One region of the Pulveribacter sp. genome, then DNA from elsewhere that is predicted to be linked to it. Evidence: riboswitches for the same ligand, from Rfam matches in the RefSeq annotation. Region 1 holds a riboswitch; the other holds the start of a gene.

Region 1 (3,958 bases):
GTACAGACCCATCACGCCGTTGGCGGTGAGCCAGCGCCCGTCGATGATCTTCTTCAGCATGGCCTGGCCGTCGGCGAAGACCTTGCGCGCCTCCTCGCCCACCACCTCGTCCTGCAGGATGGCCGGATAGGGCCCGGCCAGGTCCCAGGTCTGGAAGAACGGGCCCCAGTCCAGGTAGCGCACCAGTTCGGACAGGTCGAAGTTGCGCAGCACGCGCCGGCCCAGGGCGCGCGGCGTGGTGGGCGTGAAGCGCTCGAAGTCGACGCGCGCGGCGTTGGCGCGGGCGCGCTCGATGGGCCACAGCGGCACCTTCTTCTTCTTCGCGTGCAGGTCGCGCACGTGGTCGTAGTCGGCGCGCACCTCGGCCAGGTAGCTGTCCTTGTTCTCGCCCAGCAGGCTCTGCGCCACGCTGACGCTGCGCGACGCATCGGGCACGTAGACCACGGGGCCGTCGTACTGCGGCGCGATCTTCACGGCGGTGTGCACGCGCGAGCAGGTGGCGCCGCCGATCAGGAGCGGAATCTTCTTGATGCGGAAGTAGTCGTCGCGGCTCATCTCGCCGGCCACGTACTGCATCTCCTCCAGGCTGGGGGTGATCAGGCCGGACAGGCCGACGATGTCCGCCCCTTCGGCCTTGGCGCGCGCCAATATTTCATGGCAGGGCACCATCACGCCCATGTTGATGACCTCGAAGTTGTTGCACTGCAGGACGACGGTGACGATGTTCTTGCCGATGTCGTGCACGTCGCCCTTGACGGTGGCAATCACGATCTTGCCCTTGCTGGACACGTCCAGGCCGGCCGCCTCCTGCGCCTTCTTTTCTTCCTCGATGTAGGGGATCAGGTGGGCCACGGCCTGCTTCATCACGCGCGCGCTCTTGACCACCTGGGGCAGGAACATCTTGCCGGCGCCGAACAGGTCGCCCACGATGTTCATGCCGTCCATCAGCGGGCCCTCGATCACGTGCAGCGGACGGCCGCCGCCCTGCACCACGATCTGCTGATACGCCTCTTCCGTGTCCTCGACGATGAAGTCGGTGATGCCATGCACCAGCGCGTGCGACAGGCGCTCGCCCACGCTCTTGGGCTGCTCGGGCGTGCCGCGCCACTCCAGCTTCTTGCTGTCGTCCTTGGCCGCGCCCTTGGCCGCCTCGGCGATCTCCAGCAGACGCTCGGCCGCGTCGGGGCGGCGGTTGAGCACCACGTCCTCCACGCGCTCGCGCAATTCGGGGTCCAGGTCGTCGTAGACGCCCACCATGCCGGCGTTGACGATGCCCATGTCCATGCCGGCGGCAATGGCGTGGTACAGGAACACGGTGTGGATGGCCTCGCGCACCGGGTCGTTGCCGCGGAAGGAAAACGACACGTTGGACACGCCGCCCGAGACCTTGGCGCCGGGCAGATTCGCCTTGATCCAGCGCACCGCCTCGATGAAATCTACGGCGTAGTTGGCGTGCTCTTCGATGCCCGTGGCGATGGCGAAGATGTTGGGGTCGAAGATGATGTCCTCGGGCGCCATGCCCACCTCGTCCACCAGGATGCGGTAGGCGCGCTCGCAGATCTCGGTCTTGCGCGCGAAGGTGTCGGCCTGGCCCTTCTCGTCGAAGGCCATGACCACGGCGGCCGCGCCGTAGCGGCGGATCAGCTTGGCCTGGCGCTTGAACTCCTCCACGCCCTCCTTCATGCTGATGGAGTTGACGATGCCCTTGCCCTGCAGGCAGCGCAGGCCGGCCTCGATGACCTCCCACTTGGAGCTGTCCACCATCACCGGCACCCGGGCGATGTCGGGCTCGGAGGCAATGAGGTTCAGGAAGCGCACCATCGCGGCCTTGCTGTCCAGCATGGCCTCGTCCATGTTCACGTCGATGATCTGCGCGCCGTTGTCCACCTGCTGACGCGCCACCGACAGGGCCTGCTCGTACTGCTCGCCCAGGATCAGGCGGGCGAAGGCCTTGGAGCCGGTGACGTTGGTGCGCTCGCCGACGTTGACGAACAGGCTGCCCTGGCCGATCAATACGGGCTCGAGGCCCGAGAGTTTCATGGGGGGGACGAGGGCAGCAGACATCGGACTCACCTGTGCAGACAGTTGGAGGACAGGTGAGCGTCGTTGCGAAAGTAGAAGAAAGAGCGCGCCCCCAAGCCTGACGGGCTGCGGCCCGCTGCAACGCTCCTTGGGGGAAAGCCTGCGATTCTATCGTCGCGCCCCTTGCGGCATGCTGCATAGACACGATGGCCGCACGGCCGCTTAGGATGGCGGCGCCATGCCTACCTCCCGCCCCTCCTCGCCTCCTGCTACGCCGGCGCTACAGCCTGCCGCCCTCGACTTCACCCGGCCCGCGCACGAACTGGCCCCGCTGCTCGTCGGCGTGACCCTGCTGGTCGACGGCGTGGGCGGGCGCATCGTGGAGGTGGAGGCCTATGACGGCAGCGACCCGGCGTCGCACAGCTTCAACGGCCCCACGGCGCGCAACGCGGCCATGTTCGGGCCGCCGGGGCGGGCTTATGTGTACCGCTCGTACGGCGTGCACTGGTGCCTGAACCTGGTCTGCGCCAGCGAGGGCGACGGCGCGGCGGTGCTGATCCGGGCACTGCAGCCCACGCATGGGCTGGAGGCGATGCGCGCACGCCGCGGCCTGCAGGACGAGCGGCTGCTGTGCGCCGGCCCGGGTCGGCTGTCGCAGGCGCTGGGCATCGATCTGCGCCTGAACCACCTGCCGCTGGACGCGCCGCCTTTTGCCCTGCTGGCGCCACCCGGTGGCGCGGCGCCGGCCGCGCTGGCCACGGGCCCGCGCATCGGCATCAGCAAGGCCGCGGACGTGCCCTGGCGCTTTGGCGAGGCGGGCTCGCCCTACCTCAGCCGGCCGATGGGCTCCATCGGAACACGCCGGATCAGCAGGCGCCCGTAGCGGCGGGCTGGGCCGAGGCCGGCAGGCCGAAGATGCGGTCGAAGGCCCAGTTGAAGAGGTAGGTGTAGACCAGGAAGAACAGCAGCAGCCCGGCCTCCATCAGCGTCGCCTCCCACAGGCCCACGCCAAACCACCAGGCCATCAGCGGGATCAGCATCAGCGCCAGCCCGCCCTCGAAGCCTACGGCGTGCACCACGCGGCGCAGCACCGAGCGGCCCTTGACCTGCTGGCGTGCCTCCCAGCGCTCGAACAGGTGGTTGAACGTCACGTTCCACACAATGGCCAGCGTGGAGGCGACGACCGACATCACGCCCGAAGCCGCGGCCTCCTGCCCGATGGCGATGAACAGCGCGCTGGAGGCCAGGATGGCGATGAATTCGTAGAGGGCGACGAAGACCACCCGGCGCCGGGGGCCCTGCAGCCCCGTGGCCGATGTTGTTGTTGCTGGCATGGCCGGCAGTATAGGAACGGGGGTATTCCCTAGCACACATGCGGGTCAAATCGGCCTCCAACCCTTTTCCAGACTGCGCTGGCAGCTCTTTTTTTGATAGCGAAAGAACGGGACGCCGCGCATGCCCAACCCATGCCAACCGTGCATGCCATGCAAACACGGCGGCGTTGGACAGCGCGCAGACGCAGGCATAGAGTGGTCCGCCTGCAAGCTTCACTCCGCCCGAGGAACCCTTCCATGTCCGCAGCCCAGCCCGCCGCACCGGCCACCCGCCACACCCTGCCCTCCTACCTCGACCCCAGCCACCTCGGCCCCTGGGGCATCTACCTGCAACAGGTGGACCGCGTCACGCCCTACCTGGGCAACCTGGCGCGCTGGGTGGAAACGCTCAAGCGCCCCAAGCGCGCGCTGATCGTGGACGTGCCCATCGAGATGGACGACGGCACCATCGCCCACTTCGAGGGCTACCGCGTGCAGCACAACACCTCGCGCGGCCCGGGCAAGGGCGGCGTGCGCTTCCACCAGGACGTGACGCTGTCCGAGGTCATGGCCCTGTCGGCCTGGATGAGCATCAAGAACGCCGCCGTCAACGTGCCCTACGG
Region 2 (3,958 bases), on a different contig from region 1:
AGGCAGGCGTGATGTCCACCTGCTCGCGCCCGGCGCGGCGGCGGCGCACGGTGGGCAGGCTGCCGGCGGCGCGGGCCTGGGCGCGGGCGGCGCGCTCGGCCTTGAAGGCCTCGACCTCGTGCTCCTTGGCGTCGGCACTGTCGTCGTACTCGTCGTCCACCAAGCCGCCGTTGCGCATCCAGGCGTAGGGGGCCTGGGGCTGGGTGTCGTTGTCTTCGGGCTCGGCGTCGATGCGCTCGGACAGGGCTTCCTCGCAGGCCTCCTGCAGCGCCTCGGGCGTGAGGTGGCGGGCGTTCACGCCCTCCACGCCGACCACGCGGGCGTCGGCCTGCAGTCGCTCGTGCAGCTGGCCCTGGCCCACGTCCACGCCGATGACCTGCGCCGCGCCGTGCGCCAACAGGCAGTCGGTGAAACCGCCCGTGCCCTGACCCACGTCCAGGCAGCGCAGGCCGGCCACGTCGATGCCGGCGGCAGCCAGCGCGCCTTCGAGCTTCAGGCCGCCGCGCGAGAGGTACTTGGCCTCGGCCGCGTCCAGCAGCTGCACCTGGGCGCCGGGCGGGATGTCGTCGCCGTTCTTGCCCACCTTCTGCCACGGCAGCGTGGCCGCCAGGCGCCATTGCACGCCCGCGGCGATCAGCCGCTGGGCCTGCGAGCGGGTGGCCGCATGGCCGCCCTCCACCAAAAACACGTCCGCGCGCATCGCGCCTTCCTCTCTCTTTTTGATAGCTGCTGGCGCTTGCCACAAGCCGTTTTCAGATGATTTTCATATTGAAAACGGCACAAAACAAGCGCTAGCAGCTATGATTTTTGACGCTTAGTAGCGGTACGTCTCGGGCTTGTAGGGCCCGTTCTTGTCCACTCCGATGTAGGCGGCCTGGGCGTCGGTCAGCTCGGTGAGCATGGCGCCCAGCTTGGACAGCTGCAGCCGCGCGACCTTCTCGTCCAGCAGCTTGGGCAGCACGTAAACCTTGCCGGCCTCGTAGGCGTCGGGGCGGGTGAACAGCTCGATCTGCGCCAGCGTCTGGTTGGCGAACGAGCTGCTCATGACGTAGCTGGGGTGGCCGGTGGCGCAGCCCAGATTCACCAGGCGGCCCTTGGCCAGCAGGATGATGCGGCGGCCAGAGGGGAAGATGATGTGGTCCACCTGCGGCTTGATCTCTTCCCACTGGTACTGCTCCAGCGAGGCGACGTCGATCTCGTTGTCGAAGTGGCCGATGTTGCAGACGATGGCCTGGTCCTTCATGGCGGCCATGTGCTCGTGGCGGATCACGTCCTTGTTGCCGGTGGTGGTCACGAAGATGTCGGCCTTATCGGCCGCATATTCCATGGTCACCACGCGGTAGCCTTCCATGGCGGCCTGCAGGGCGTTGATGGGGTCGATCTCGGTCACCCAGACCTGGGCGCTCAGGGCGCGCAGCGCCTGGGCCGAACCCTTGCCCACGTCGCCATAGCCGGCCACCACGGCCACCTTGCCGGCGATCATCACGTCGGTGGCGCGCTTGATGCCGTCCACCAGCGACTCGCGGCAGCCGTACAGGTTGTCGAACTTGGACTTGGTGACCGAGTCGTTCACGTTGACGGCGCGGAACAGCAGCGTGCCCTTGGCCGACATCTCGTTCAGGCGGTGCACGCCGGTGGTGGTTTCCTCGGTCACACCGATGATCTGGGCGCTCTTGCGGCTGTACCAGGTGGGGTCTTCGGCCAGCTTCTTGCGGATGGAGGCGAACAGGATGCGCTCCTCCTCGCTGGCGCCGTTGCCGGCGACGAGGGAGGCATCCTTCTCGGCGCGCTGGCCCAGGTGCATCAGCAGCGTGGCGTCGCCGCCGTCGTCCAGGATCATGTTCGGGCCTTCGCCCTCGGTGCCTTTGGCGCCGAAGTCGAAGATGCGGTGCGTGTAGTCCCAGTAGTCCTCCAGCGATTCGCCCTTGATGGCGAACACCGGCGTGCCGCTGGCGGCAATCGCCGCGGCCGCGTGGTCCTGCGTGGAGAAGATGTTGCACGAGGCCCAGCGCACCGTGGCACCCAGCGCCTGCAGCGTCTCGATCAGCACGGCGGTCTGGATGGTCATGTGCAGCGAGCCGGTGATGCGCGCGCCCTTCAAGGGCTGGGCGGCGGCGTACTCGTCGCGGATGGCCATCAGGCCGGGCATCTCGGTCTCGGCGATGCGGATTTCCTTGCGGCCCCAGTCGGCCAGCGACAGGTCGGCAATGGCGCAATCGGCCTGCGCGGCGGAACGGGAAGTGTCGAGAACAGCGCTCATGGGTTTTCCTTCGTGAAAGAAGCAGGATGAAAACCACGCGCCTGGGGCGAAAGATACGGCTCACCGCACAGACAAAGCGTGGGCGAGCGTCGTTGCGGTCAGTCGATGTTTCCGAGCCTCACGCCCCGCCGGTTGGGGGCGCTGCAACGCTCCTCGGAAAGCGGCGATTTTAATACAGCCGTCTCCCCCTTCAGCCTGCCGGCGCATGAGCCGGGCGACGACCTGCGCGACATGCACCTTCCTACAGCGGCTGCCTGCTGGCCAGCCATGTAATCAGCACCATGATCAACCCCATGAGAGAGAGCACCCCCATGAAGAACATTCTTGCCATCGGTCTCGTGTCCATTGGCCTCGTCGGCCTGGTGGGCTGCGACGTGAAGAAGACCCAGGAAGGCAACGTCACGCTGCCCAAATACGAAGTGGAAAAAACCCAGTCGGGCGACGTCACGCTGCCCAAGTACGACGTGAAGACGCCCGACGTCAACGTGACCACCGAAAAGAAGGTCATTGAAGTGCCAAAGGTCGAGGTCACGCCAGCCAAGTGATCGGCAGGGGCAGGACCGCCGCGCCGGCCGGTCGCTGCCCCCTGCGCGTGGCACGGGATAATCGCGGGTTTCCCATCCCTTTTGCGCCGCGCGAGCCCGTGCGGCCTCTGCCCGAATGCCCGCACCGTTCCTCGCCGAAACCCGGCGGCGCCGCACTTTTGCCATCATTTCCCACCCGGACGCGGGCAAGACCACGCTGACGGAAAAGCTGCTGCTGTTTTCCGGCGCCATCCAGATCGCTGGTGCCGTGAAAGGCCGCAAAGCCAGCCGCCATGCCACGTCCGACTGGATGGAGATTGAGAAGCAGCGCGGCATCTCGGTGGCCTCGTCGGTCATGCAGATGAGCTACCGCAAGCACGTCATCAACCTGCTGGACACGCCGGGCCACAAGGACTTCTCGGAAGACACGTACCGCGTGCTGACGGCCGTGGACTCGGCGCTGATGGTGATCGACGCCGCTAACGGCGTGGAAACCCAAACGCGCCGGCTGATCGAGGTCTGCCGCCAGCGCGACACGCCCATCATCACCTTCGTCAACAAGATGGACCGCGAGGTGCGCGACCCGCTGGACATCCTGGACGAGGTCGAACGCGAGCTGGGCATGCCCTGCTGCCCCATGACCTGGCCGGTGGGCCAGGGCCGGCAGTTCGGCGGCATCATCGACCTGCGCACGCGCACCATGACGGTGTTCCAGCCCGGCAGCGAGAAGCGCCCGGAGGACTTTGAGGTCATCTCTTTGAGCGAGGCCGACAAGCTGCGCGCGCGCTTCGGCCAGACCTTCGACGACGCGCTGGAGAGCATGGAACTGGCCGTGGGCGCATCCGCCGCGTGGAGCCACGAGGAATTCCTGGCGGCCAAGCTCACGCCGGTGTTCTTCGGCTCGGGCGTGAACAACTTTGGCGTGAAAGAAGTGCTGGACGCGGTGGTGGACATGTCGCCCCCGCCCGGCCCGCGCACCAGCACGCTGGTCGTGAACAAACAGCCCGTCGAAAAGACCGTGCACCCCGAGGACGAGGGTTTTGCCGGCGTGGTCTTCAAAGTGCAGGCCAACATGGACGCCAACCACCGCGACCGCATCGCCTTCGTGCGGGTGGCCTCGGGCAAGTACACGCCCGGCATGAAGATGCGCGTGCAGCGCACGGGCAAGGAGCTG

Evidence for each region. Region 1 has a riboswitch for S-adenosylhomocysteine ahead of metH (methionine synthase). Riboswitches for the same ligand answer to the same signal wherever they lie in the genome.
Region 2: another riboswitch for S-adenosylhomocysteine. It lies ahead of ahcY (adenosylhomocysteinase); the one in region 1 lies ahead of metH (methionine synthase).

Annotation. Positions count from the first base shown of each region.
Region 1 covers NZ_DAMATK010000005.1:49,311-53,268, reverse strand. Annotated here, with positions in the region: gene metH (methionine synthase) at 1-2,040, opposite strand, end outside; S-adenosyl-L-homocysteine riboswitch at 2,092-2,178, opposite strand; gene RT282_RS13960 (DNA-3-methyladenine glycosylase) at 2,261-2,905, shown strand; gene RT282_RS13955 (PACE efflux transporter) at 2,889-3,356, opposite strand; gene RT282_RS13950 (Glu/Leu/Phe/Val dehydrogenase) at 3,594-3,958, shown strand, end outside.
Region 2 covers NZ_DAMATK010000001.1:733,357-737,314, reverse strand. Annotated here, with positions in the region: gene RT282_RS03415 (TlyA family RNA methyltransferase) at 1-700, opposite strand, end outside; gene ahcY (adenosylhomocysteinase) at 815-2,260, opposite strand; S-adenosyl-L-homocysteine riboswitch at 2,338-2,421, opposite strand; gene RT282_RS03405 (hypothetical protein) at 2,572-2,805, shown strand; gene RT282_RS03400 (peptide chain release factor 3) at 2,921-3,958, shown strand, end outside.